4 regions of the Modicisalibacter sp. 'Wilcox' genome follow, and region 1 is predicted to be linked to each of the others. Evidence: predicted binding sites of a transcription regulator. Region 1 holds the regulator's gene; each other region holds the start of a gene.
What was found. The regulator sigma-54, encoded in region 1, starts transcription at its own class of promoters, with help from an activator protein. The targets are predictions, from matches to a motif close to TGGCACNNNNNTTGCTNT.
Positions count from the first base shown of each region.

Region 1 (6,899 bases):
GCTGAAGGAGCTGGGCACCGGTGTGCTGGTCACCGAGCTGATGGGCCAGGGCGTCAACGGTGTCACCGGCGACTACTCCCGCGGAGCGGCGGGCTTCTGGGTCGAGGATGGCGAGATTCGCCACCCGGTCGAGGAGTTCACAATCGCCGGCAACCTGCGCGACATGTTCGCCAACCTGCGGGCGCTGGGCGACGATATCGACACCCGGGGCAGCGTGCATACCGGCAGCTGGCTGATCGATGGCATGACCGTGGCCGGCGACTGAGCGGCCAACGCCACGGGCCGAGCGTATTCTGCCGGTTCGTGGCTCAGAGATAGAACAGGGTCGCCAGGCCCAGGAAGGCCATGAAACCCACCACGTCGGTCACCGTGGTGAGAATCACGCTGCCCGACAGGGCCGGGTCGATGTTGAGCTTCTTGAGCACCACCGGCAGCAGGGTGCCGACCAGGGCGGCGATCAGCAGGTTGATGACGATCGCCGCGGCGATGATGACGCCCAGCGCCGGGTCGCCGAACCACAGCACCGCGATGGCGGCGATGACCAGCGCCCACAGCAGGCCGTTGAGCAGGCCCACCACCAGCTCGCGGTTGAGCAGCCACTTGACGTTGCCGCCGCCGACGTGGCCCAGGGCGATGCCGCGGATCAGCACGGTCAGCGTCTGCGAGCCGGCGATGCCCCCCATGCTGGCGACGATCGGCATCAGTACCGCCAGGGCGGTGATGCGCTGGATGGTGCCTTCGAACAGGCCGATCACCGCCGCGGCCAGGAAGGCGGTGAGCAGGTTGATGCCCAGCCAGACCGCGCGCCGGCGGCTGGTGCGCCAGGCGGGCGCGAAGGTGTCTTCCTCCTCGTCCAGGCCGGCCATGCTCATCACCTGGTGCTCGGCGTTCTCGCGGATCACGTCCACCACGTCGTCGATGGTAATACGTCCCAGCAGGTGGCCGTCGGTACCGACCACCGGCGCCGAGACCAGGTCGAACTTCTCGAACAGCTTGGCGACCTCGGCATCGGGGGTCATGGCGGGAATGCTGACGCTCTCGGTATCCATCAATTCGCGAACCAGCATGGTGGTGTCCGAGACCAGCAGGCGCTCGATCGGCAGGCTGCCGATCAGCTTGTCGCCGCGGGTGACCACCAGCAGGGCATCGGTGGTGTCGGGCAGGCGCTCGTGACGGCGCAGGTAGCGCAGCACGACATCGAGGGTGATGTCCGGGCGGATGGTCACCGCATCGGTGTTCATCAGCCCGCCGGCGGTGTCTTCCGGGTAGGCGAGCACCGTCTCGAGACGCTGGCGCTCCTGGGCCTCTATCGAGGCCAGCACCTCGAGCGTGACGGTGTTGGGCAGCCGCTGCAGCAGGTCGGCCAGGTCGTCGACGTCCAGCCCCTCGGTAGCCGAGACCAGCTGCTGGGCGTTCATCCGGTTAAGAAACAGGGTCTGGAGGTCGTCGTTTAGGTATTGCAGGACCTCGCCCTGCAGTTCGGACTCGACCAGTTCCCAGAGCACCTCGCGTTCCCGCGGCGGGGTGGACTCCAGCAGATGAGCGACATCGACGGGTGCCAGGCCGCGGTTGAGCATGCGCCGGGCCTGGTCGAGGGCGCCGCTTTCCAGCGCCTCGTTGAGTCGATCCAGGCGGGGCTGCAAGCGTTCGGGATTCTGGCTCATGCGGTCTGACGTCCTCGGCCGGGTAGACACTGGCAGGCGCCATCTTAGCACTGCCTTAAGAAAAGCCGGCAGCCCCGGCGCCCCGGTGGCGTCGAGTCATTGCTCCTCGTCGAAGCGCGCCTCGAAGAGCGACTGGAGGGCGTCCAGGGCCTCCTCGGCCTGGGGGCCTTCCGCCTCGATGGTCAGGCAGGTGCCGCAGGGGGCGGCGAGCATCAGCAGCGACATGATGTTGGCGGCGTCGCCGCAGCGGGTCTGGTGGTGGACGGTGACCCGGGCCTCGTAGCCCTGACAGCACTGGACGAGCTTGGTGGCGGCCCGGGCATGCAGGCCGCGCTTGTTGGTCAGGGTCAGCTCACGGCTCGGCACGGGTCGCCCCCACGGCGGTATTGATGCCCAGCTCCCGATGGCGCAGCCGTACCTGATAGCGCCCGGCGAATATCGCGGCGAGACGTTCGGTGAGATAGACCGAGCGATGCTGGCCACCGGTGCAGCCGATGGCCACGGTCAGGTAGCTGCGATTGCTGGCCTGGTAGGCCGGCAGCCAGCGATCGAGCCAGGTGTGGACATCGTCCTGCATGGCGATGACGTCGGGGTAGCCCTCGAGAAAGTCGACGATCTCCGGGTCGCGGCCGTTGAACTGGCGAAGCCGGGGGTCCCAGTAGGGGTTGGGCAGGCAGCGGGCGTCGAAGACGATATCGGCATCGAGTGGTACGCCGCGCTTGAAGCCGAAGGACTCGAAGGTCAGGGTGAGCTGGCCGCTGCGGTGATGGGCGACCTGTTCGGCGATGCGTCCACGCAGCTCGTGCACCGACAGCTGGGAGGTGTCGATGACGAGGTCGGCGAGGTCACGGATGCCCGACAGGGCCTGCTCCTCGGATTCGACGGCTTCCGCCAGGGTCATCTCGGTGTCCCGGGTCAGCGGGTGGCGGCGCCGCGTGGCCGAGTAGCGCTCGAGCAGGATCTTGTCCTCGGAGGTCAGGTAGACCACCTGACAGTCGAGGCCGCGGGCGCGCAGGGTCTCGAGCAGCCCGGGAAATCGCTCGAGGGCGGTGGGCACGTTGCGGGCATCGATGCTCACGGCGATGCTGGAGCGGCGGGCATCGTCCTGACGGAGTTCGTCGATCAGGGGGTCGAGGAGCATGGCCGGCAGGTTGTCGATGGCATAGAAGCCCAGGTCCTCGAGGGCCTGAAGCGCGATCGACTTGCCGGAACCGGAACGACCGCTGATGATCACGAGCTGCATCGCGGCGGCTCTCCTGATGGCGGTGAAACGCGAGACACGGATCCGGCTACCCGGGTGTCTCGCCGGGGGCGTTTTCCTGGCGGCGGATGGCCTCGAGCAGTATCTCGTAGAGTTCGCGCTGGCTCTCGCTGCGACGCAGGCGGGCGCGGATGGTGGCATCGTTCATGATGCCGGCCACCTGGCCCAGCAGGGCAAGGTGGGTGTCGTCCGCCTCCTCGGGCACCAGCAGCACGAAGATCAGGTCGACCGGTTCGCCGTCGACGGCATCGAAGTCGATGGGTTCCTGCAGCTTGAGGAAGCCGGCGATCGGTGCCTTGCAGTGTGGGTTGCGCGCATGGGGAATCGCCACGCCGTTGCCGATCCCGGTGCTGCCCAGCCGCTCGCGGCCGATCAGGCGGCTGAAGACTTCCTGGCTGTCCAGGCTCGGCGTGTTCTGCGCGATGAAGGTGCTGAAGAATTCCAGCACGCGCTTCTTGCTCCCCCCGGGCACCGCGAAGAGCGTGCGCTCGGGGGGCAGGATGGCTTCCAGTGTCATGATGGGCGGAGTCAGCGAGCCCCGGCGCCTTGCGCGCGGGCCTGAGCCTTTTCCTTGTGCTTGACGAGTTGGCGATCGAGCTTGTCGGCGAGGGCGTCGATGGCGGCGTACATGTCGCCGTTCTCGGCTTCGGCGTGCAAGTCGGCACCGGCAGCGTGGAGGGTACAGGCAGCCTGGTGACGTTCCTTCTCGATCGAGAGGGTCACCTGAACCGTCGTGATGTTGTCGTAATGGCGCTCGAGACGCGTCAGTTTCTCGTTGACGTAGTCACGCAATGCATCCGTCAGTTCGACGTGATGGCCGGTGATGTTCGCTTGCATGGACACGCTCCTGTTCCGGCGGGTGGTGGCTCGATTGTAACCCTTTTTGCAGCTTAGCAAACCCCCGGGAGACGCCGATAGGCAGATGCGTCGACGCTGGTGTCCGAGGGCCTTTTCAGGCTAGTCGCTTGCGCTCGCTGGAGGAAGGGATACCCATGGCCTCGCGGTACTTGGCGACGGTGCGGCGGGCCACCTTGATGCCGTCCGCGGCCAGCAGGTCGACCAGCTTGCTGTCCGAGAGCGGCTTGCGCGGAGGCTCCTCGCCGATCAGCTTCTTGAGCCGGGCGCGGATGGCGGTGCTGGAGTGGGCGTCGCCCTCGCCGCCGACATGGCTCGAGAAGAAGTACTTGAGCTCGAAGACACCGCGCGGCGTGTGGATGAACTTCTGGGTGGTCACCCGGGAGATGGTGGATTCGTGCATCTCCACCGCCTGGGCGATATCGGCCAGGATCAGGGGCTTCATGGCCTCCTCGCCCTGGTCGAGGAAGTCCAGCTGCCGGGTCATGATCTCGCGTCCCACCTTGAGCAGGGTGTCGTTGCGGCTGGAAAGGCTCTTGATCAGCCAGCGTGCCTCCTGCAGGTGCTGCTTCATGAAGGTGTTGTCGTCGCTCTTGTCGGCGCGGCGGATCAGGGCGGCATAGTCGGGCTGGATGCGCAGGCGGGGCAGCGCCTCGGGGTTGAGTTCGATGCGCCAGCCGTCGCGGGTGCGGCGCGCCAGCAGGTCGGGGATCACGTAGTCGTTGCCGGAGGCGTCGAAGGCCTGGCCGGGGCGCGGGTCGAGGGTGCGGATCAGCGCGATCACGCTGTCGAGCTGGGCGTCGTCGAGCCGCAGCCGGCGCTTGAGCAGCTTGCGGTCGTCGGCGGCCAGTGCCTCGAGGAACTGCCGGACCAGCCGTCGGGCCTGGGGCAGCAGAGGGGTGTCGTCGGGCAGGACGCCGAGCTGCAGCAGCAGGCATTCGCGCAGATCGCGGGCCAGCACGCCGGTAGGGTCGAACTGCTGCAGGCGCATCAGCACCGCTTCCACCTCGGGGGCGCGCAGGCCCGCGAGCCCCTGGGCACGCAGGCCGTCGACGAGGGCGTCGACCGGATCGGTCAGGTAGCCGTCGGCATCGACCGCGTCGATCAGGGTCTCGGCGATGAGGATTTCGCGCTCTCCCAGGCCGGCCATGGCAAGCTGCCAGGCGAGGTGATCCTGCAGGCTTTCGCCGGCGGCATTGCGCTCGAGGTCCGGCCCCTCGTCGCTGCGCCCGCCGGAAGCAAAGTCCTGATAGGTGTCGGACCAGTCACTGTCGACGGCCAGTTCATCGGGGATGTCCTGGTTCCAGTCGTCCTCGGCCGCTTCGCTGACCGCGGTCTCGCCGAATTCCTCCTCCATCTCCAGCATGGGGTTGGACTCGAGCGCCTGCTGAATTTCCTGGCGGAGGTCCAGCGTCGACAGCTGCAGCAACTGGATGGCCTGCTGCAGCTGGGGCGTCATGGTCAGCTGCGTGCCGACCCTGAGCTGCAACGTGGGTTTCATAGCCATGACATGCCTACTTCGCTGACGGATTCGGGGATACCGTATCCCGGCCCCTCTTGCCTTGCAAGTAAATAAGCAATAAGTGTGCCACAAGGTGGCGGGCGCGGTGCGCCCTGCGGGCTAGAGCCGGAATTCGTGGCCCAGGTAGACCTCGCGGACCTTTTCACTGGCCAGGATCGCCTCGGCGCCGCCTTCGGCGATGATCTGGCCGTCGCCGACGATGTAGGCCTTGTCGCAGATGTCCAGGGTCTCGCGGACGTTGTGATCGGTGATCAGGATGCCGATGCCGCGGTCGCGCAGCTGGCGGATGATGCTCTTGATCTCGCCCACCGAGATGGGGTCGACGCCGGCGAAGGGTTCGTCGAGCAGGATGAAGGCCGGCTCGGTGGCCAGCGAGCGGGCGATTTCCACGCGACGCCGCTCGCCGCCGGACAGGCTCATGCCCGGATTGTCGCGGATGTGGCCGATATGGAACTCCTCGAGCAGCTGCTCGAGCTGCGCCCGGCGGCCCGCCCTGTCGAGGTCCCGGCGGGTCTCGAGAATGGCCATGATGTTGTCGGCCACCGACAGCTTGCGGAAGATCGAGGCTTCCTGGGGCAGGTAGCCGATGCCGGCGCGGGCACGCTGGTGCATGGGCGCACGGCTCAGGTCCAGGTCGTCGATCGCCACCTCGCCGGCATCGGCACGCACCAGGCCGACGATCATGTAGAACGAGGTGGTCTTGCCCGCTCCGTTGGGGCCGAGCAGGCCGACGATGCTGCCCTGGCCGATGGTCAGGCTGATGTCCTGGACCACACGGCGGCTCTTGTAGCTCTTGGCGAGATGGCGGGCGACAAGGGTCTTCATGCTATTCCTCGAAGCGGCGGGTTCACGGCGACGACTTGGGTGTCAGGGTCATGCGCACCCGCTGGCCATCGCTGCCCTGCGCGCTGGAGCGGGCCTGGACCTTGCGGCTGTCGAGGTAGTACTCGACGTAGGCGCCGTTGAAGGTGTCCCGGGCCTTGTGAAGCTCGGCGTTGCCGATCAGCTCGACCCGGCGCTCGCCGGCATGGTAGACGACGGTGTTGCCCCAGCCCTTCACCAGGGGCTCCTTGGGAGCGGGGCGCTGCTCCAGGTAGGCGCGCTGCTTGTCGCCGGTGGCGGTGACCTGGGTCACCTCGCCCTGGTCGTTGCGTTCGATCTCGACGCGTTCGGCCTCGAGCACCATGCTGCCCTGGGTCAGGTTGACGTCGCCGGTGTAGACGGCGGTGCCGGCACGATCATCGAGATCCAGGCGATCCGCCGCCACGTTGATGGGTTGCCGGGCATCGCTTTCCAGCGCCGAGACGCCGGGGGCGAACAATGCCAGTGCGGTCAGGCCGAGGCCGGCAAGATAGGGGCGCATCAGGTTCCTCCCTGTGGGCTGATCGGCGGATGAAAGCCCTGAACGTCGCCGTTCAGGCGCATGCGGCCGGTGTCGATCCAGGCGTCGAGCCGGTCGCCGCTGGCGTGCTGCCGGTGCTGGCGCAGCGTGGCACGGCTGTCGCTCCAGGCGTGGTAGGTGTCGGCATCGTAGTGGAGCACGTCGCTTTCCACCTGCCAGCCTTCTTCCGGAGCCTGCAGCTTGGCGTCGCCGACG
Region 1 covers NZ_WNXF01000012.1:44,274-51,172, reverse strand. Annotated here, with positions in the region: gene pmbA (metalloprotease PmbA) at 1-265, shown strand, start outside; gene mgtE (magnesium transporter) at 309-1,664, opposite strand; gene G7A98_RS11875 (HPr family phosphocarrier protein) at 1,761-2,030, opposite strand; gene rapZ (RNase adapter RapZ) at 2,017-2,907, opposite strand; gene ptsN (PTS IIA-like nitrogen regulatory protein PtsN) at 2,954-3,442, opposite strand; gene raiA (ribosome-associated translation inhibitor RaiA) at 3,454-3,762, opposite strand; gene G7A98_RS11855 (RNA polymerase factor sigma-54) at 3,878-5,287, opposite strand; gene lptB (LPS export ABC transporter ATP-binding protein) at 5,402-6,127, opposite strand; gene lptA (lipopolysaccharide transport periplasmic protein LptA) at 6,150-6,665, opposite strand; gene lptC (LPS export ABC transporter periplasmic protein LptC) at 6,665-6,899, opposite strand, start outside.

Region 2 (6,899 bases), on a different contig from region 1:
CCGTCCAAGGCGGTCGGCGCCAACTGAGATGTTTCTCCCTCCCACCCGCCTCCGCATGGGGGCGGGCCCGATTATTGAGCCCACGAGGACGCGTCGATGAATGAACTCATGGCCACGATGGGGAAGGCGCTGCACCTGCTGGTCTCCTTCGACCCGGCGCTGTGGGAGATCATCGGCGTGTCATTTCGCGTCTCGCTGACGGCGATCCTGGTGGCGCTGCCGCCGGCGTTGCTGGTCGCACTGGTGCTGGCGCGCGTCGCCTTTCCGGGGCGCTGGCTGGCGATCTCGCTGGTGAACACCTTCATGGCGGTGCCCACGGTGGTCGTGGGGCTGGTGCTTTTCATGCTGCTGTCGCGCAGCGGCCCGCTGGGCGAGTGGCAGCTGCTCTTCACCCAGCGAGCCATGGTCGTCGGCCAGATCATCCTGGCGACGCCGATCCTGATCGCCATGCTGCACAGCTCGCTGCAGAGCATCGACCAGCGCGCCTGGGAAACCGCCCGCCAGCTGGGCGCGGGACGGTTGCAGGCCTTCGCCATGCTGATCCGCGAGGCGCGCTTCGGCGTCATCGCGGCGGTGCTGGCCGCCTTCGGACGCATCATCGCCGAGGTCGGCAGCGCGGTGATGATCGGCGGCAACATCGAGCACTTCACCCGCACCATCACCACGGCGATCGCGCTGGAAACCCTCAAGGGCGAGTTCGCCCAGGGCATCGCGCTGGGCATGGTGCTGCTGCTGCTGGCACTGCTGCTCAATGTGCTGCTGGGGGTGATGCGTGGAAGGGGGCAGCAGATGGTGAGTGCCTGAGAGGGCGCTTACAAATTACTGCGCTAGGCCATACGGCGTTGAAATTAACCTTAAAATGCTCATTTATCGACTCATAAACTGCGCTGTTTCGGTTGATTTCGCCTTGTCTGGCCGTCGCTCGTGACGTTTGTAAACACCCTCTATGAATCGCCGAGGAACCGATCATGCTCGAGGTAAGCCGGCTGGCCCATGGCTTCGGTCGTCGGCCGCCCCTGTGGGAGATCCCGCACCTGCGCTGGGACGGGCGTTCGCTGGTGCATCTGCGCGGCGACAACGGCAGCGGCAAGACGACGTTGCTGCGCCTGCTGGCCGGGCTGGACACGCCGCGCCGCGGCACCATCCGCTGGGCGCTGGACGATGGCGCGCCAGCGGCGCCGCCGCGCTTCGGCGATCTGCTCTACCTGCACCAGCAACCCTACCTGTTCGATACCAGCGTGGCCGGCAATCTGCGCCATGTGGCACGCTGGCAGGGTTGGCGCGGCGACGACGCGCGCTCGCGCATCGCGGCGATGCTTTCGCGCTGCGGGCTGGCCGACCATGCTCGCCAGCACGCCCGGTCGTTGTCCGGCGGTGAGCGCATGCGTCTGGCGCTGGCGCGGGCCTGGCTGCTGTCGCCCCGCGTGCTGCTGCTCGACGAGCCCACCGCGAGCCTGGACCGCCAGGCGATCGACGACATCACGGTACTGATCCTGTCGCTGCGCGAGACGGGCTGCGCCATCGTGCTCAGCGCCCATCAGCAGAGCGTGCTGACCGAGCACTGCGACGCCGAATGGCACCTGGAGAGAGGCGGCCTGCAGGTGGGCGGGACGAGGGCCGATATTCCGGAAGCCTGGCCCCTCGGCGCGAACTCCTGAGGCGGGTATGATGCCGGGATACTGCTTCAAGGGGGAGTGAAGGTCATGCGCGAGGGTGAAGTGACCGCCGTGATACTGGCCGGCGGGGAAGGGCGCCGCATGGGCGGGCGCGACAAGGGCTGGGAGCCGCTCGCCGGCCGGCCGCTGATCGCGCATGTCCTGGACCGGCTCTCGCCCCAGGTCGATCGGGTCCTGATCAATGCCAATCGCAGCCTGGAACGCTACCGCGAACTGGGCTACCCGCTCGTCAGCGATCGCGAGGCCGGCTACCACGGCCCGCTGATGGGCATGTGGAGCGCACTGTGTGCGGTGGAGACCCCCTGGGCGCTGTTCGTGCCCTGCGACTCGCCGGCATTGCCCGAGGATCTGGTGGCCCGCCTGCGCGAGGGCATCGGCGAGTGCCGCATCGCCGTGGCCCATGACGGCGAGCGCGCCCATCCGGTGGTGGCGCTGATCGACACCGCACTGCGCGACGACCTCGGCGAGGCCCTGGCCGGCGGCGAGCGCAAGATCGACCGCTGGTACGCGCGTCACCCCTGGTGTCACGTCGACTTCGCCGATCGCCGCGAGGCCTTCGCCAACCTCAACTCGCCCGACGAGCGCGACGCCATGGAGCGGCGCCTGCGGGCGGACGGGTCGTTTTGACCCGGGCCGCCAGCACCGGGCGAAATCACGAGGAACGACGCCGACCTGTTGCCCCTGGCGGGGCCGAGCGTCGGCATGCCTGTTGCTTCCGAGACGCGATAGTTTTCCCGACGATCGAGAGAACCCGATGACCTTGTCGCTTGACACGCTGGAGACCCCGCTGCTGGGCATTGCCGCCTGGAGCGGAACCGGCAAGACCACGCTGCTCGAGGCGCTGTTGCCGCGACTGGCCGATGCGGGGCTGCAGGTGGCCATCATCAAGCACGCCCATCATGCCTTCGACGTCGACCAGCCGGGCAAGGACAGCCACCGACTGCGCCAGGCGGGGGCCACGCCGATGCTGGTGGCCTCGGGCCAGCGCTTTGCCCTGATGATGGAAACCCCGGAGCGCGAGGAGGCGGACCTGGCGGCGCTGATTCCCCATGTACTGTCCCTGGCACCGGACCTGATCCTGGTGGAGGGCTTCAAGGCCTGGCCGCTGCCCAAGCTGGAGCTGCATCGCCGGGCGCTGGACAAGCCGCTGATGGCCGATCGCGACCCCTGGGTGCGGGCGGTGGCCACGCCGGATGACATTGCCCTGCCGCCGGGGGTCGAGCGCCTGGCGATGGACGATCACGACGCGCTGGTCGCCTGGCTGCGCCAATGGCCGCAGCGCTGGCCCGAGATGCGCCGCGGCCCGAGGGAGATGACATGACACTATCCTGCTTTGAGCTGGGCCAGCGCATGCTCGGCGTCGACGAGACCCTGGACGCCCTGGCGGCGATGACCCCGCCGCCGGTCGCCGCCCGGCGCGTGCCCCTGAGCGAGGCCGTCGACGGCATCCTGGCGGCGGACGTGATCTCGCCGGTCGATGTGCCGCAGAACACCAACGCCGCCATGGACGGCATCGCCCTGGCCTGGGACGAGCGGCACCCGGCGAGCGAGGTGGCGATCGTCGGCGAGGTGCTGGCCGGCTCGCGGCCGGCGATGACGCTCTCGTCCGGGCAGGCGGTGCGCATCACCACCGGCGCGCCGCTGCCGCCGGGGGCGGACACCGTGATCATGAGCGAGCAGCTCGCCGCGGCCGATTCCGCCGCGCGGGTGGTGATCGAGCGGCCCGAGCGCGTGCGTCACGGTCAGAACGTGCGCCAGGCCGGCGAGGATCTCGCCCGGGGCGCGACGGCGCTCACTGCGGGCACCCGGCTGCGCCCGCAGCATCTGGGCCTGCTGGCCTCGCTGGGGCTGGCCGAGGTCGAGCTGTTCCGGCCGCTGCGCGTGGCGGTGTTCTCCACCGGCGACGAGGTGACCGCCCAGGGCGAGCCGTTGCCCGCCGCGGGCATCTACGACACCAACCGCTTCTCGCTGCGCGGGCTGCTGACGCGCCTGGGCTGCGAGGTGATCGACCTGGGCATCCTGCGCGACGAGCTCGACGGCATGCGCGAGGCGCTCGCGGCGGCGGCTCGCGATGCGGATATGGTACTGACCAGCGGCGGTGTCTCGGTGGGGCAGGCCGACTGGGTCAAGCCGGCGCTGGAGGCCATCGGCGAGCTGGGGCTGTGGCGGATCGCCATGCGTCCGGGGCGGCCGATGGCGTTCGGGCGCATCCGCCGGGACGGCGAGCGCGAGGTGCCGTTCTTCGGGCTGCCCGGCAATCCCGTGGCGGTGATGGTGACGTTTTTGCAGTTCGTGCAGCCGATGCTGCGTCGCATGCAGGGCGAGCGCGACTGGCAGCCGCTGCGCCTGACCGCGCTGGCCGCGGAACCCCTGAAGAGCCGTGACGGGCGCGTCGACTTCCACCGTGGCGTCTACAGCAGCGACGAGACAGGACGGCTGTGGGTGCGCACCACCGGCCGTCAGGGCTCCGGCATTCTCAGCTCGATGGTGGCGGCCAACTGCCTGATCGAGATCGGCGACGACCGCGCCACCGTCGAGGCGGGCGAGCCGGTGACCATTCAGCCGTTCGGTGATCTGACCTGACACAATGAACGGCCTCGCGATGGAGGCCGTTCACCGTTGTGGCTGGTACGCCCGGTAGTGGGTCAGTGGGTCAGCCACAGACACTCGACGGTGTCGCCTTCCTCGAGCGTGCTGTTCGCCGGAATCACCGCCAAGGCATCGGCGTCCAGGCACGATGACAGCACCGCCGAGTTCTGGTCGGCGAAGGCCCGGGCGAGCACGCCTTCCGGCGTGAAGTCGAGGGCGACGCGCATGTAGTGGCGGCGGGCCTGGGTGCGCGTGGTGAAGGCCGCGCGGGCCCACAGGCGCGGCAGCTCGGCCATGCGCGGGCTGCCCAGCAGCGCACCCATCAGCGGGCGCAGGTAGACCCAGGCGCCGACGAAGCACGATACCGGATTGCCCGGCAGGCCGACGAAGCGGGCCCGGCCGATGCGTCCCAGCGCCAGCGGCTTGCCGGGGCGCATGGCCAGTTGCCAGAGGTCGAGCCGGCCCAGCGATTCCAGGGCGTGCCGGACATGATCCTCCTCGCCGACGCTGACGCCGCCGGTGGTGATGATGACGTCGGCACGCTCGGCGGCCTCGCCGAGAATCCGTCGCGTCGTGGCGAAGTCGTCGGGCACGGTCTCGCGCATCACCAGCTCGGCGCCGAAGCGCTCCAGCAGCCGCGAGAGCATGGGCCGGTTGGAGTTGTGGATCTGCCCGGGGCCGAGCGGCTGGCCGGGGTCGACGATCTCGTCGCCGGTGGACAGCAGCGCCACGCGCGGGCGGCGGCGCACGCTCACGCGGGTGATGCCCTGGCCGGCCAGATGCCCCAGGGCGGCGGCTTCCAGCAGCGTGCCGGCCTCCAGCAGCGGCTCGCCGGTGCTGACATCGCGCCCGCACCGGCGGACGTTGTCGCCGGCCGCGATGTCGCCGGGAATGAACGCGCGGTCTTCCCGGATCTCCACGCGCTCCTGCATCACCACGGTGTCGGCGCCCGGCGGGATCTCGCCGCCGGTGAAGATGCGCGCGCAGCTGCCCGGCGCCAGCGGCGCGGGCGCATGCCCGGCCGCCACCCGCTGGCTGATCGGCAGCCAGCCGCCGGCGTCGGCGTGGCGCAGGGCGTAACCGTCCATGGCGCTGTTGTCGGCGGGCGGCACGTCGAGGCGGGCGGTGACCGTCTCGGCGAGCACGCGCCCGGCCGCCTGCTCGGCGGCGACCGGTTCGGCCTCGAGCGGCGCGACGCCGTCCAGCAGCGCCTCGAGGGCCCGTTCGACGCTCTGCAGCTCAGCCATGCTGCCCCCGCCCGGGGATCACCAGGTTGGCGAAGTTGCACGGCTTGTGGCGGCTGTCGAGCTGCTCGTGGAGGATGCCGTCCCAGGCGGTACGGCAGGCGCCGGTGGAGCCGGGCAGGCAGAACACCACGGTGCGGTTGGCCAGCCCGCCGAGGCAGCGGCTCTGCACGGTGGAGCTGCCGATCTCCTGCCACGACAGGTGGCGGAACAGCTCGCCGAACCCCTCGATGTGCTTGTCGATCAGCACCGAGACCGCCTCGGGCGTGGAATCGCGCCCGGTGAAGCCGGTGCCGCCGGTGGCGATGACTACCTGCACGGCCTCGTCGGCGATCCACTGCGCCACCACCGCGCGGATGCGGTAGACATCGTCGGGGACGATGCGCTTGACGACGAGTTCATGGCCGTCGCGCTCCAGGCGTTCCACCAGCGCCTGCCCGGAGCGGTCGGTGTCCTCCGTGCGCGTGTCGGAGACGGTCAGCACGGCGATCTTCAGCGGGACGAAGTCGGCGTCGCTCATGCCTTGGCGTCCTTCCGGGCCTGCTGGCGCGCTTCCAGCGCGGCGAGCTGCTCGGGGCTGGCCGGTGTCTGGTAGAGCGACTTCCACTCGCTGTAGGGCATGCCGTAGACATGCTCGCGGGCCGTTTCGTAGTCGAGTTCGATGCCGCGCTGCTCGGCGGCGGCCACCAGCCACTTGGACAGGCAGTTGCGGCAGAAGTCGGCAAGAATCATCAGATCGATGTTCTGCACGTCCTTGTTGGCGTCGAGGTGCTCCAGCAGCCGACGAAACGCGGCGGCTTCGAGCTCGGTACGGGTGGTGGCGTCGAGATGCTGCATGGACTCGGTCTCCTGGTTGGGAAGAATTCCAGCATATCAAAGCACGACACCGCCCGGAGGCGGTGTCGGTGCAAAAAGTGATTCAACGCTCAGTTGGGCCGATTGGCGGTCGCCGTGTCGTCGTCCACCGGCGGGTTGTCCTGCTCGGGCTGGCCGGCGCTGTCCTTGACCTCCTCGTACCACAGGTTGTGGTGCTGCTTGGCCCAGGTCTCGTCGACATAGCCGGTGGTCATGCCCTCCAGCGCGCCCTCGGTGCCCAGGGTGCCGATGTAGATGTGGCCCAGGGCCACGGCCATCAGGATCAGCGAGGTCACGGCGTGGAACATGTTCGCCCACTGCATGTTGTCGCGGGTCTGGCCGAACAGCGGGAAGTCGAGCACGAAGCCGCTGACGATCACCAGCAGCCCCACGCTGGCGAGGATCCAGTACCAGGCCTTTTCCCCGCCGTTGGCGAAGCCGGCGTCGGGGTGCTTGTTGCCGACCATGCCGCCGCCCTGCTTGAACCACTGCCAGTCGTGCTTCCTGGGCAGGTTGACCGTGAGCCACTTGGCCA
Region 2 covers NZ_WNXF01000016.1:4,766-11,664, forward strand. Annotated here, with positions in the region: gene G7A98_RS13815 (substrate-binding domain-containing protein) at 1-27, shown strand, start outside; gene G7A98_RS13820 (ABC transporter permease) at 97-804, shown strand; gene G7A98_RS13825 (ATP-binding cassette domain-containing protein) at 969-1,658, shown strand; gene mobA (molybdenum cofactor guanylyltransferase MobA) at 1,704-2,303, shown strand; gene mobB (molybdopterin-guanine dinucleotide biosynthesis protein B) at 2,431-2,997, shown strand; gene G7A98_RS13840 (bifunctional molybdopterin-guanine dinucleotide biosynthesis adaptor protein MobB/molybdopterin molybdotransferase MoeA) at 2,994-4,259, shown strand; gene glp (gephyrin-like molybdotransferase Glp) at 4,322-5,512, opposite strand; gene moaB (molybdenum cofactor biosynthesis protein B) at 5,505-6,029, opposite strand; gene G7A98_RS13855 (DUF1244 domain-containing protein) at 6,026-6,346, opposite strand; gene G7A98_RS13860 (formate dehydrogenase subunit gamma) at 6,436-6,899, opposite strand, start outside.
Region 2: mobB (molybdopterin-guanine dinucleotide biosynthesis protein B) is a predicted target of sigma-54. The motif match lies at 2,375-2,392, and genes of this name have one in related genera.

Region 3 (6,899 bases), on a different contig from region 1:
TGGTGGCATTGACTCGGTGGCGGATCTGTCGAGGCTGTGGCCATCCTTCGCGGCGCCTCGCGCCGCACTCCCGGCCCGCACTCCTGCCCAGTGACGGTCCTGACCGGTTCGGTGCTCGCCGGAGCCCGGACATGGAGGCATGTCCCGATGCAATCAACGAGCACTCCCCTTCCCGAGCCGATGTCCACCGACGCCGACGCGGGCCTGACGATCCAGTCCTACGGCGGCCTGCTGGTGGCCGATGCCGAGGCGCGGTACGTCCTGCAGGCCAGCCGCAATCTCGCCGGGCTGCTGGGCAGGATACCCGACGAGGCGGTGGACAGGCCGCTGGAGCAGGTGATCGGCGCCCGCCTGACCCACCGCCTGCGCCTCGAGCTGCAGGGCGCGACCCGACTGACGGCGCCGCTGACCTTCAGCCGCTGGGTCGGCGGTCGCAACCAGCGCCTGCAGCTGATGGCGCACCGCTACGGCGAGCGGGTGATGCTGGAGCTGGAACCGCTGACGGGCAGCGGCCGGCGGCGGCTGCTGGGTGCGGTCAACCAGTGGCTGACCCGCGTCGCCGGTGCCAGCCACCCCGACGCCCTGCTGGAGGTGCTGGTGGCCGGCGTGCGTGACATGACCGGCTATCCGCGGGTGGTGGTCTACGGCTTCGATGGCCTGGGGCACGCCGCCGCGGTGGCCGAGTCGCGTCATGCGGCCTGCCCGTCGCTGCTGGGACAACGCTTCGCGGCCGACGCCCTGCCGCCGCACCTGCAGGGCTGCGATGGCGATTTCCCGGTCTACTATCTGCCCGACGCGGCCGCGCCTGCGGTATCGCTGACGCCGCAGCGCGACCCCCTGCAGGGCGGTCGCCTCGAGCCCCAGGCCAGCCCGCTGCGGGCCCCCTCGACCGCCTTGCGGCGCTTTCTCGATGCCATCGATGTCACCTCGCTGCTGACGGTGAGCATGCCCGGTGATGCCGGTGTCTGGGGCATGCTGGTGTGCCACAGCGATACCGCCGTGTCGCTGAGCCCGACGCGGCGTGACGCCACCCATACGCTGGTGCAGATGGCCACCCAGCGCCTGTTCCTGCTCAAGGCGCGGGTCGAGGCGGGCTTCCTGCAACGGGTGCGCGACAGCCGTGACCTGCTTTCCGAACAGCGCGGACAGCCGCAGTCGCCCCATGCTCTGCTGGAGGCCCACGGCCGCGAATGGCTGGGGCTGTTCCGTGCCGCCGGGGCGGTGCTGATTCACGGCCGCGAACTGGCCACCCTCGGCACGGTGCCGTCGGCGGCGCTGATCGACACCCTCGCCGAGCGGCTGGCCGGCGAGCATCACCACGCCGGCCCCTGGCACACCCACAGCCTGGCCGATCATCCCATGACCGCGGGTCTGCCGCTGGCCCCGGCCTGCGGCCTGCTGGCGATTCCCCTGCCCACCGAGAGCGGGCGCGACTGGCTGATGCTGTTCCGCGCCGCCCAGGATGACAGCCACTGCTGGTCGGGCATGCCGGGCAGCGCCCGGCCCGCCGCCAGCCCCTCGGCCTACCCGGCCATGCATGCCGCGCTGGCCGCCTGGCAGCGGGCGGTGCTGGACAGCAGCGATGTCTGGGAACGCATCGAGCGGCTGGCCGCCATGGACCTGGCTGAGGTGCTGGCGATCGTCGCCTCGGCCCACGAGATCGCCGGCCTCAACCGTGAGCTGCGCCAGGAGAAGGCCGCCCTGGCCGAGGCCAACCGGCGGCTCGAGCGGCTGGCGCTGCGCGATCCGCTGACCGGCGCCTACAACCGCTACCGCATCGAGCAGACCATCGACGCCGAGCTGAGTGCCGCACAGCGCTATGCCCGCGATTGCGCGCTGCTGCTGTTCGATGTCGATCACTTCAAGCAGGTCAACGATGTCCACGGGCACGAGGCGGGCGACCGGGTGTTGATCGCGCTCACCGAGGCCGTCAGCGGCGCCCTGCGCGGCTGCGACTACCTGGGGCGCTGGGGCGGCGAGGAGTTCGTGATCGTGGCCTCGAGCACCTCGCTGGGCGAGGCCTGCCGGCTGGCGGAACGGCTGCGGGCGCTGATCGCCGGGCTCGAGATCGACGGCTACCCGGAGCACGTGACCGTCAGCCTGGGGGTGGCGGCGTGGCGGCCGGGGGATGATCGCAAGTCGCTGGTCGCCCGTGCCGACCGGGCCATGTACCGGGCCAAGCGCCAGGGGCGTAATCGCGTGGTGAGCCAGGCCGATCGCGTCAACGAGGCGGCACGCCCGGGGGCCTGACCCCCGAGGGAGAGAAGGATTACTTGAGCCCCAGGCGCCGGGCCAGGCGGTGCAGGTTGCCGCCGTCCACACCCAGTGCGCGGGCGGTGGCCGACCAGTTGCCGTCGTGGGCGTCGAGGGCCGCGGCGATGTAGCGCCGCTGGAAGCGCTCGGTGGCCGGGCGCAGTGGCTCGTCGGGCCTGTCGGTCGTGCCGGCCGGCACCCGCTCGGCGGCTGTTGGCGCGGCCGGTGCCGGTGCCGCCGTGTCGGGCAGGTCGAGATGCGCGCGGGTGATGCGCACCACGGCCTGACGCCGGGTGTCGGGGTCCCGGCCGCCGGCCTCGCCCAGGCTGTCGCCCAGTGCCCGCAGCGCGGCACGCCCCAGGGTGTGTTCCAGCTCACGGACGTTGCCGGGCCAGTGCCAGGCTGCCAGTGCCGCCTCGGCGTCGGCCGACAGGCGCAGGTTGCCGATGCCCAGGCGCACCCGGTTGTCGGCGAGGAAGTGACCGGCCAGCAGCGGCAGATCCTCGCGGCGCTCGCGCAGCGGCGGCACCTGGAGGGGGAAGGCGCTGAGCCGGTGGTAGAGGTCCTCGCGAAAGCGCCCGGCGGCGGCCTCCGCGGCCAGGTCGCGGTTGGTCACGGCAATCACCCGCACATCCACGCGCTGCACGCGCTCGCTGCCCAGCGGCTGGATCTCGCCCTCCTGCAGGGCGCGCAGCAACTTGGGCTGCAGGGCCAGCGGCAGTTCCCCGATCTCGTCGAGCATCAGCGTGCCGCCGTCGGCCATGGCGAAGTGGCCGCGATGGTCCTGAATCGCCCCGGAAAAGGCGCCGCGCCGGTGGCCGAACAGCTCGCTCTCGATCAGCGACTCCGGCAGGCTGGCGCAGTTGACCTGGACCAGCGGGCCCTGGTGGCGGTTCGAGCGGGCGTGCAGGGTGCGTACCACGCGCTCCTTGCCGACCCCCGTCTCGCCCTGCAGCAGCACGCACATGTCGGTGGGCGCCACCAGATCGATGGTCTCGTCGAGGCGTCGCATGGCCGGGCTGTTCCAGTGCATGGCCGGCTGCGGCTGGCGCTCCTGGTCGAGGGCCTCGCTGAGCCGCGAGCGGGTCTGGTTGAGTTGGCTGGCCAGGCGCAGGCAGGTAGCCAGCAGATGCGCCTTGGCCAGCAGCTCCTCGTCGTCGAGCGTCTCGAGCCGTCCGGCCTCGAGGGCATCCAGCGTCAGCACCCCGAGCAACCGCTCGCCGTCGCGCAGCGCCACGCCCAGGCAGTCGTGCACCGTGCTCAGCGCTTCGTCGAGCAGGCCGTCGAAGGGGTCGGGCAGGGGGCTGTCGGGCGGGAAGCGGCACACCGCGTCGTGGCTGGCGATGGCGGCCAGGCGCGGATGGTCGGCGAGTACGAAGTGGCGGCCGCGCACATCGGCGGGCAGGCCCAGCACCGCCACCGGCTGTAGCCCCGTATCGGTGGCGACCATCAGGGTGCTGGCATCGGCCGGGTAGTCGCCCACCAGGGTGCCGAGCAGGTCCGACCAGCCGTCGGGCAGGGTCTCGGGTGGAGCGCCGTCGGCCAGCCGGGTCAGCAGCGCCCGCAGCGCCTGATAGAAGCGTGTCATTCTGACACTCCTTGCGGTGTTTCTGTCGGAATGACAGCAAAAAGTCTGTCATTTGTACAGTGGTGCGAAGGGCGCGGGGCCCAGGAGGCCGGACGCCCGGCCCATCACCTCGTGCCAGCGCCGTTGGCACGCGGCCTGCAAGGCAGACTGCGGCAGGCTGTCGCGGGGCCTGGGGGCTGGCACGTGCCTTGCGAAGGGTAGGGCGTCATCACTCAGTTCAGGAGTTTCACGCATGCTGACCCCGCAACAGGAAGAGCTGGTTGCCGCCACCGCCCCCGTCGTCGCCGAAAACCTCGAGGCGATCACCGCGCGCTTCTATCCGCTGATGTTCGAGCGCTATCCGGAGGTCAAGGCACTGTTCAACGCCGCCCACCAGGCTAGCGGCGGCCAGCCGCGGGCCCTGGCCGGCTCGGTGCTGCGCTATGTGCAGCTGCGTGGCGATCGTGAACAGGCCAAGGCGTCCCTGTCGCTGGTCGTCGGCAAGCACATTTCGCTGGGCATCCGCCCCGATCAGTATCCGATCGTCGGCGAGTGCCTGATGGCCGCGATCGGCGAGGTGCTGGGTGATGCCGTCACGCCCGAGATCGCCGCCGCCTGGCAGGGCGTCTACGAGGAGCTGGCCGGCCTGCTGATCGAGCTGGAAGCGGAAGCCTATCAGGAGTTCGCCTCGCGCCCCGGCGGCTGGCAGGGGGCCCGCGCCTTCCGCGTGGCCGAGACCCGCGACGAGAGCGCCGAGATTCGCTCCTTCGTGCTGGCGCCCGAGGATGGCGGCCAGGTGGCCGACTTCCGCCCGGGACAGTTCATCGGCGTCAAGCTGACCATCGACGGTGAGCCGGTGTACCGCCACTACAGCCTGTCCGCGCCGCCCAACGGCAAGACCTACCGGCTGTCGATCAAGCGCGAGCCGGGTGGCCGGGTCAGCCAGCACTTCCACGCGGCCATGAGCGAGGGCGCCCGGCTCGAGCTGCTGCCGCCGTCGGGCGACCTGACGCTGGAAACCGGGGCCGAGCCGGTGATGCTGATCAGCGGCGGCGTGGGCCAGACCCCGATGCTGTCGCTGGCCCATGAGGCGCTGGCGCAGGGTCGTCAGGTCACCTACCTGCACGCCGCCCGCGACGGCAGCGTGCATGCCTTCGCCGATGAAGTGGCCGCCCTCGAGGCGCGCTATCCGCAGCAGTTCAAGGCCGTCACCCTCTATGAGGCACCGCGCGAGAACGACGCCCCGGATCACGCCGGCTTCGTCGACCGCGCGCTGCTGGCCCGCTACCTGCCGGGGCCGCAGACCCTGTGCTACATCGTCGGTCCGCAGGGCTTCATGAGCCACGTCAACGCCGAACTGGCCGCGCTGGACGTGCCCGAGGCGAAGCGTCGCTTCGAGACCTTCGGCCCGACCCAGCCGCTGGCGGCATAAGGCGCCGGCCGGCCTCATGGTGCCACCCGATCACGGGATAGGAAAAAACTATGATGGCCGGCCATTGATTAGGGCTCTAACGAGCGCCATGTTCCCTCCACCACTCATGACGAGACTGGCCAAGGAGAGACCATGGCGCACGAGACACTGCTTTCCCCCCTGGATGTCGGCCGCCTGACCCTGCCCAACCGGGTAATCATGGCGCCGCTGACCCGTGCCCGCACCCCGGACAGCATCCCCGGCGACCTGCAGGCCGAGTACTACGCCCAGCGCGCCGACGCCGGACTGATCATCAGCGAAGCCACTAATATCTCGCCCACCGCGCGGGGCTACGTCTATACCCCGGGGATCTACACCGATGCCCAGGAGGCGGGCTGGCGCAAGGTGGTCAAGGCCGTGCACGACGCCGGCGGGCGCATGGCGCTGCAGCTCTGGCACGTGGGCCGGGTGTCCCACGAGATCGTCCAGCCCGAGGGGCGGCAGCCGGTGGCGCCGAGCGCCCTGCGCGGCGAAGGGGCCGAGTGCTTCGCCGAGTTCCCCGACGGCAGCGCCGGACGCTATCCGGTGAGCACGCCGCGGGCGCTGGAACTCGACGAGATCCCGGCGCTCATCGACGATTACCGCCAGGCCGCGAAGCGGGCCAAGCGCGCCGGCTTCGACATGGTCGAGGTGCATGCCGCCAACGCCTACCTGCTGCAGCAGTTCCTGGCCACCGGCGCCAATCGGCGCAGCGACCGCTACGGCGGCAGCGTGGTCAATCGTGCCCGGCTGGTGCTCGAGGTGGTCGATGCGGTCAGCGAGGTGATGGGCGCCGACCGGGTGGGCATCCGCCTGTCGCCGTTCATCGAGATCTTCGGCCTGTCCGACGATGAGCCGGAAGCGATGATGCACTATCTGGCCGAGCAGCTCTCGCGGCGCGGCATCGCCTATCTGCACATCAACGAGCCGGATTGGACCGGCGAAGGCCCGCAGCTGACCGATGCCTTCCGGCGCGACCTGCGCGAGCGCTTCCACGGCGTGCTGATCTACTGCGGCCACTACACCGCCGAGCGGGCCGAGGCGCTGATCACCGACGGTCTGGGGGACGCGGCCGCCTTCGGCCGGCCCTACATCGCCAACCCCGACCTCGTCGAGCGCTTCCGCCGTCAGGCGCCGCTCAACGAGCCGGACCCGTCGACCTTCTACGGCGGCGGCGCCGAAGGCTACACCGACTACCCGACGCTCGACTGACCCGGGGGCCACGGGGCTGTCCAGCCGCGTGGCTTGCCGCTATCCTGTGGGCAGGATGTCGCCACGGCGGCTCACGCTCACAGGTTAGGAGGACTCACATGCAGATCAGGACGTTGCTGGCCGGTTCCGCGATGCTGGCGCTGCTGGCGGGGTGTGCCACCGGTACCCAGCAGGGCACGGCGCCGGGCGCGCCGGCCACAGCCGATCAGGCGGCCGTCTACGAGGGGACGCTGCCGTGCCGCAACTGCGCGGGCATCGACATCACGGTCGCGCTCAAGGGTGACGAGCAGGCCAGCGATGCCGAGCGCACCTTCCAGCTGGATGCCAGCTATCGCGAGCACCCGCAGAATCCGCCCACCGAGCATTACGAAGGGCAGTGGGACGTGCTCAGCGGCACCGACAGCGACCCCGAGGCCA
Region 3 covers NZ_WNXF01000003.1:38,396-45,294, forward strand. Annotated here, with positions in the region: gene G7A98_RS03550 (sensor domain-containing diguanylate cyclase) at 148-2,250, shown strand; gene norR (nitric oxide reductase transcriptional regulator NorR) at 2,270-3,841, opposite strand; gene hmpA (NO-inducible flavohemoprotein) at 4,074-5,252, shown strand; gene G7A98_RS03565 (alkene reductase) at 5,385-6,482, shown strand; gene G7A98_RS03570 (copper resistance protein NlpE N-terminal domain-containing protein) at 6,581-6,899, shown strand, end outside.
Region 3: hmpA (NO-inducible flavohemoprotein) is a predicted target of sigma-54. The motif match lies at 3,966-3,983, and genes of this name have one in related genera.

Region 4 (6,899 bases), on a different contig from region 1:
CAGGTGGACGCTGGCACGCTGCACGTAGAGGGTCACCGGTGCACTGCGATGGCGCACCTGCCCCCGGGCGTCGAGCAGCTCCGCCTGCAGGGTGTGCTCGCCGCGCACCAGCCCCGTGACCATGAACACCCGGGCGTGCAGCGCCGACTGGCTGACCCGGCCGTCGACGAGCAGGCGCACCTTGTGATCCGGGCGCAGGGCGGGCTCGATGGCCAGCGCCACCTGGACATTGCCGGCGGCGCCGGTGGGCAGCGTCTCGCCATCCTCGGGCTGCGCGATGCGAAAGGTGGTGTAGGGCATGAACGGCGTGTCGGCACCCGCCGGTGGCCGTGCCGTGTCGCGCCCGGTGTCACGCGCCGCGGGTTCGCGCACGGGGGCGGACGGCAGCACGCTCAGCGGCTCCAGCTCGACGCGCTCGCCCTGCTCCACCGGCCGGTCGGTGAAGACCACGTTGCCCTGGGCATCGGTGGTGCGATAGACGCTGGCCGCCGAGGCGACGCCCGGCACGGTGCTGAAAACCAGGCAGACGGCCGGCAGCATGGCCGACAGGCAGCGGTTCATGGGAGCCCTCCTCCATGGCGTGGCGACACGGCCGCGTGTTCCGTCCGAGTGTAACGCAAAAAAAGAGCCCGCCGGTTGGCGGGCTCCGTGTCGCGGCACGTCCGGCGCGCGAGTGCGCCGGACGGGGACGCGGGATCAGCAGCTGTAGTAGAGGTCGAACTCCACCGGGTGCGTCGCCATGCGCAGGCGCTGGACGTCTTCTTCCTTGAGCTCGATGTAGGCATCGATCATGTCGTCGGTGAACACGCCGCCTTCGGTGAGGAAGGCCCGGTCGTTGTCCAGGGCTTCCAGGGCCTGGTCGAGGCTGTTGGCCACGGTCGGCACCTTCTTGCCCTCTTCCGGCGGCAGGTCGTAGAGGTTCTTGTCCATCGCGTCGCCGGGATGGATCTTGTTCTTGATGCCGTCGATGCCCGCCATCAGCATCGCCGCGAAGGCCAGGTAGGGGTTGGCGGTCGGGTCGGGGAAGCGAGCCTCGACGCGCTTGCCCTTGGGGCTGGCGGTGTACGGGATACGGATGGACGCGGAGCGGTTGCGCGCGCTGTAGGCGAGCATGACCGGCGCCTCGAAGCCCGGCACCAGACGCTTGTAGGAGTTGGTGGAGGCGTTGGTGAAGGCGTTCAGGGCCCGTGCGTGCTTGATGATGCCACCGATGTAGTACAGCGCCATCTCGGACAGGCCGGCGTACTCGTCACCGGCGAACTGGTTGCTGCCGTCCTTCCAAAAGGACTGGTGGACGTGCATGCCGGAGCCGTTGTCGCCGACGATGGGCTTGGGCATGAAGGTCGCGGTCTTGCCGTAGGCATGGGCCACGTTGTGGACCACGTACTTGAGCTCCTGGACCTCGTCGGCCTTCTTGACCAGGGTGTTGAACTTCACGCCGATCTCGTTCTGGCCGGCGTTGGACACCTCGTGGTGATGAACCTCCACCGACTGGCCGATCGCCTCCAGGGTGTTGCACATCGCGCTGCGGATGTCGTGGAAGCTGTCCACCGGCGGGACCGGGAAGTAGCCGCCCTTGACCCGCGGGCGGTGGCCCAGGTTGCCGCCTTCCACGTTGGTGGAATCGGTGGCCCAGGCGCCTTCCTCGGAGGTGATCTTGTACATCGCGCCCTGGAGATCGGTCTTCCAGTGCACTTCGTCGAAGATGAAGAACTCCGGCTCCGGGCCGAAGAAGGCGGTATCGCCCAGGCCGGTGGACTGCAGATAGGCCTCGGCGCGCTTGGCGATGGAACGCGGATCGCGCTCGTAGCCCTGCATGGTGGCCGGCTCGATGATGTCGCAGCGCAGCACCAGGGTGGCGTCCTCGGTGAACGGATCGAGGAAGCCGGAACCGTCTTCCGGGCGCAGGATCATGTCGGACTCGTTGATGCCCTTCCAGCCTTCGATGGAGGAGCCATCGAACATCTGGCCGTTCTCGAAGAACTCTTCATCGACGGCACCGGCCGGAATCGTGACGTGCTGCTCCTTGCCCTTGGTGTCGGTGAAGCGCAGGTCCACCCACTTGACGTCGTGTTCTTCGATCAGGGCGAGTGTCTTCTCAGACATGATGTCCTCCACAAATGAGCCGATGGCTTGCGTGTCCAGCGTCGTTGTAGCACGCCGCATCAGGATTGCCCATGACGTGCCGTTCTGAAAAATGAAATGCAGACACCGTGCCAAGATGGCGCACTCCCCGGCCAGCCCTCTCCAACCCCTTGAAATTCTGCGACAAACCGCGCCCCTGCCGAGGCGAGAAGCGATCACAAATGCCGAGACCGGAATGGCATGCACCCGTTTTTGCCACACTCGTGCACCATGAACGATCATACGCCCCCGCTAAAGCACCATAATGGTGCATGCGCTCACGGCGGCCCGACCATCTCGCCCCGATGGGTCTTCTCAGCCATGCGCACAGGGAAAAATCAGCCACGAAGGCGTGCAAAATCAGCAGGCTGCCACATTGATACTTTCTGAAACCACTGGCTACGCTTTATTACAAACAACGCGCGGGACGGCAGGGCACGCTGGAGACACCGAGACCGAGCGCCACGGGCACCGTGCTGCGGGCGGCTGGCAACATGGCAACCCGGCAACCCGGCCAGCACCGTCACTGGGGCGCCATCATGCATTCCTACAGTGTCATCCTCGACGCCCGGCGCGGCTACGCGCGGCTGGGGCGCTGCCTGGCCGGCCTCGCGCGAGACTTCGACCAGACGCCCGCCCGCCACGAGATCTGGCTGCTGCTCGACAAGCCCCGCAGCCGGGTCGAGCGGCTGGCCGACACCCATGGCGCCCGGCTGCTGTTGCTGCCCGACCTGCCCCGCGGCCAGCGCCTCAACATCGCCGCCAACCGCAGCCAGGCCGACGTCCTGCTGTTTCTCGACCCGGCGACTGACCCGCCGCCGGGCTGGCTGGTCCTGGTCGACCAGGCGCTGGGCGCGTCGCAGTGGGACGTGGTCGCCCTGGTCAGCGACGGCTGGCGCGCCATGCACTGGCTGTCGCGCCTGCCCGGCGGCGGACGCATCCGGCTGCTGGCGATGCGCCACAGCTGGTTCGAACGGGTCGGCGGCTTCGACCCGGAGCGGGAAGGCACGGCCGAGCGCGATCTGCTGGCCCGCCTGCGCGCCTGTCACGCCAGCGTGCTGCAACGACGGGCGGATGACGGCCAGCCGGCGGCGGGGTGAACCGCACCGTCGCCTGCCGTGCGATAGACTGACGAGACACGGAGGTGGCGCGCGACGGACGCGCGGGGAGGAAAAGGCCATGAACGGGCTGGATATGGCGCAGGAACTGACCTGTCGCCTGCGCGGTCACTGGCGGCGCAGCCAGGCGGAACCGCTGTGGGGGCGCAGTGCGATTCTCGTGCTGCCCCGGGTGCTGCCCAGCGATGCCGAGGCCCGGCTACCGCATCGTGCCCCCTGGTGCCTGGGGCGAGAGAGCCTGGAGCGGCTGCTGATCAACCTGAGCGACATCGCCCGGCTGGTCTGCCTGGGCACCGCGCTGCAACCCCATCATGACCCGCAGGCGCGCATCGCCCTGACCTTCGATGCCGGCTGGCGCAGCACGCTCGAGGTGGCCATGCCGCTGCTCGCGCACTACGCCATTCCCGCCAGCGTGTTCCTGAGCACCGGCTGGTTGCGCCATCCGCGGGGCTGCTGGCGTCTGACCATCGGCGAAGGCCTGTGGGAAGGCCACGGCGCCCGGCACATCCACGACACCCTGGCCGACGCCGGCCTGCCGCTGCCGCCGCTGCCGCCCGCGTCCCCCGACACTGCCTACAGCCGCGCCCTGGCCCGCTACCTGACGCAGCTCGAGCGACAGGACCCGCGCCGTCTCGCCGCGGTGGCCGACTACCTGCACGGCGAGCTGGGCCATGCGCCCCACAACCTCGACCCCTTCAGCATCCGTCGGCTGGAGCACGAGGGCCTGGTGCGCTTCGGCTGGCGCGGGGTGGGCCTGAACGACCTGGAACCCCTCGACGATGACGCCGTCCGCGGCCAGGTGAAGCGCGCGCGCAAGGAACTCGCCCAGTTATGCCGCGAGCCGCTGCCGGTCTTCGCCTACCCCGACCGGCAGCCCTCGCCGCGCCTGCGGCGGCTGGTCAGCCAGTGCGGCGTCAGCATGGCGCTGGCCGGGCAGGGCGGCTGGCTGTCGCCGCGCAGCGACCCGCTCGCCCTGCCCCGCATCCCGCTGACCCAGCCGCTGGCGCAGAGCCCCGGCCGGCTCTTCGACTACCTGCTCGGACAGTTGTGAGCCCGAACACTCACGGCGACTTGTCCTGCTGGCCCTGCTCCATCATCTGGTAGAGCTGTTCGTGCAGCTGACGGGCGTTCTCCTGCATCTGGCGCCGCAGGCGGAAGATCTCCGCATAGACCTTGCCGGCCTGTTCCGGGTCCGCCTTGTCGTCCAGAGACAGCTCACGCAGTCGCAGCCGCTGCTGCATCATCTGTTCCATCAACGGCTGCTGTTCCTTGTAGAAGTCGCGCTGGAGCTGGCGCAGCTTCTCGCGCTGCGGCCCCTGCAGCCATGCCGGGTCGCCCGCCATGCCGCGGCCATACCAGCCGCCGGCGTCATCGCCATCGTCGTCCATCATGCCGGGGCCCATGCCCGGGCCGTAGCCGCCCATCATCCCGGGACCATAGCCGCCCATCATGCCGGGGCCCATGCCGGCGCCGTAGCCGCCCATCATGCCGGGCCCCATGCCGGCACCGTAGCCACCCATCATCCCGGGGCCCATGCCGGCACCGTAGCCGCCCATCATGCCCGGTCCATAGCCGCCATGACCGAACCGGCCGTCCTCGTTGCCGTGAGCCAGCGCCAGGCCGGAACCCAGGCCCAGCGATGCGGCCAGCAAGCCACCCAAGAGCCATGCCTTCATCGTCTACCTCCTCGCGAGTCGTCTCGAAACCGTGCCTCTCCAGACTAGAAACAAGGCCGCCCCGACGGCTTGACGAGGGTCAAGACAGCGACAAAGTGGTCGAAAGCCGTGGCGAATGGTGGCAGTAGCCGGGGGCTAGCCACTATAATGCGCCCCCTATTTTCCCTGCAGGATCCCGTCGTGATCGAGAAACTTCGCAACATAGCCATCATCGCTCACGTCGACCACGGCAAGACCACCCTGGTCGACAAGCTCCTCCAGCAGTCCGGCACCCTGGACCGCAAGGCCGAGGGGCAGGAGCGCATCATGGACTCCAACGACCAGGAAAAGGAACGCGGCATCACCATCCTGGCCAAGAACACGGCGATCCGCTGGCAGGCACCCGACGACCAGGTCTATCACATCAACATCGTCGACACCCCGGGACACGCCGACTTCGGCGGCGAGGTGGAGCGCGTGATGTCGATGGTCGACTCGGTGCTGCTGCTGGTCGACGCCGTCGATGGCCCGATGCCGCAGACCCGCTTCGTCACCCAGAAGGCCTTCGACCAGGGCTTGAAGCCGATCGTGGTGGTCAACAAGATCGACCGCCCCGGCGCTCGCCCCGACTGGGTGATCGACCAGATCTTCGACCTGTTCGACAACCTCGGCGCCTCCGACGAGCAGCTCGACTTCCCGATCATCTACTGCTCGGCGCTCAACGGCATCGCTGGCCCCGAGCCGGACGCCCTCGCCGACGACATGACGCCGATGTTCCAGTCGATCATCGACATCGTCGAGCCGCCCAAGGTCGAGCTCGACGGCCCCTTCCAGATGCAGATCTCGGCGCTCGACTACTCGAGCTACGTCGGCGTCATCGGCCTGGGTCGCATCAAGCGCGGCAGCGTCAGCCCCAACCAGCAGGTCACGGTGCTCACCAAGGAGGGCAAGAGCCGCCGTGGCAAGATCGGCCAGGTGATGACCCACATGGGCCTCGAGCGGGTGCAGACCGAGCAGGCGGAAGCCGGCGACATCATCTGCATCACCGGCATCGAGGATCTGGCGATCTCCGACACGCTGTGCGACCCGAACGCCGTCGAGGCACTGCCGCCGCTGACCGTCGACGAACCCACCGTGTCGATGACCTTCCAGGTCAACGACTCGCCGTTCGCCGGCAAGGACGGCAAGTTCGTCACCAGCCGCAACATCCGCGACCGCCTCGAGCAGGAGCTGATCCACAACGTCGCGCTGCGCGTCGAGCAGGGCGAGTCGCCCGAGAAGTTCACCGTCTCCGGGCGCGGTGAGCTGCACCTGTCGGTGCTGATCGAGACCATGCGTCGCGAAGGCTACGAGCTGGCCGTGGGCCGCCCGGAAGTCATCATCAAGGAGATCGACGGCGTCCGGCAGGAGCCGTACGAAGAGGTCATCATCGACTGCGAGGAGCAGCACCAGGGCGCGGTGATGGAAGAGCTCGGCTACCGCAAGGGCGAGATGACCAACATGAACCCCGACGGCAAGGGGCGTGTGCGGCTGGACTTCATCATCCCCGCGCGCGGGCTGATCGGCTTCCGCGGCCAGTTCCTGACGCTGACCTCGGGCACCGGCATCCTCACCAGCCGCTTCGACCACTACGGCCCGCTCAAGCCCGACGCCGCCATCGAACGGCGCAACGGCGTGCTGGTCTCGATGGTGCCCGGCAAGGCGCTGGCCTACGCCCTCTACGCCCTGCAGGATCGCGGCAAGCTGATCATCGAGCACGGCACCGAGGTCTACGAAGGCATGCTGGTGGGCATCAACAACCGCGCCGACGACATGGTGGTCAACCCCACCAAGGCCAAGAAGCTCGACAACATGCGCGCCTCCGGCAACGACGAGAACATCGTCCTGACCCCGCCGGTGCGCTTCACCCTCGAGCAGGCGATCGAGTTCATCGACGACGACGAGCTCGTCGAGATCACGCCCAACCACATCCGTCTGCGCAAGAAGCTGCTGACCGAGAACG
Region 4 covers NZ_WNXF01000002.1:48,336-55,234, forward strand. Annotated here, with positions in the region: gene G7A98_RS02165 (DUF4124 domain-containing protein) at 1-561, opposite strand, end outside; gene glnA (glutamate--ammonia ligase) at 697-2,106, opposite strand; gene G7A98_RS02175 (hypothetical protein) at 2,619-3,224, shown strand; gene G7A98_RS02180 (polysaccharide deacetylase family protein) at 3,304-4,293, shown strand; gene G7A98_RS16575 (periplasmic heavy metal sensor) at 4,304-4,918, opposite strand; gene typA (translational GTPase TypA) at 5,099-6,899, shown strand, end outside.
Region 4: glnA (glutamate--ammonia ligase) is a predicted target of sigma-54. The motif match lies at 2,202-2,219, and genes of this name have one in related genera.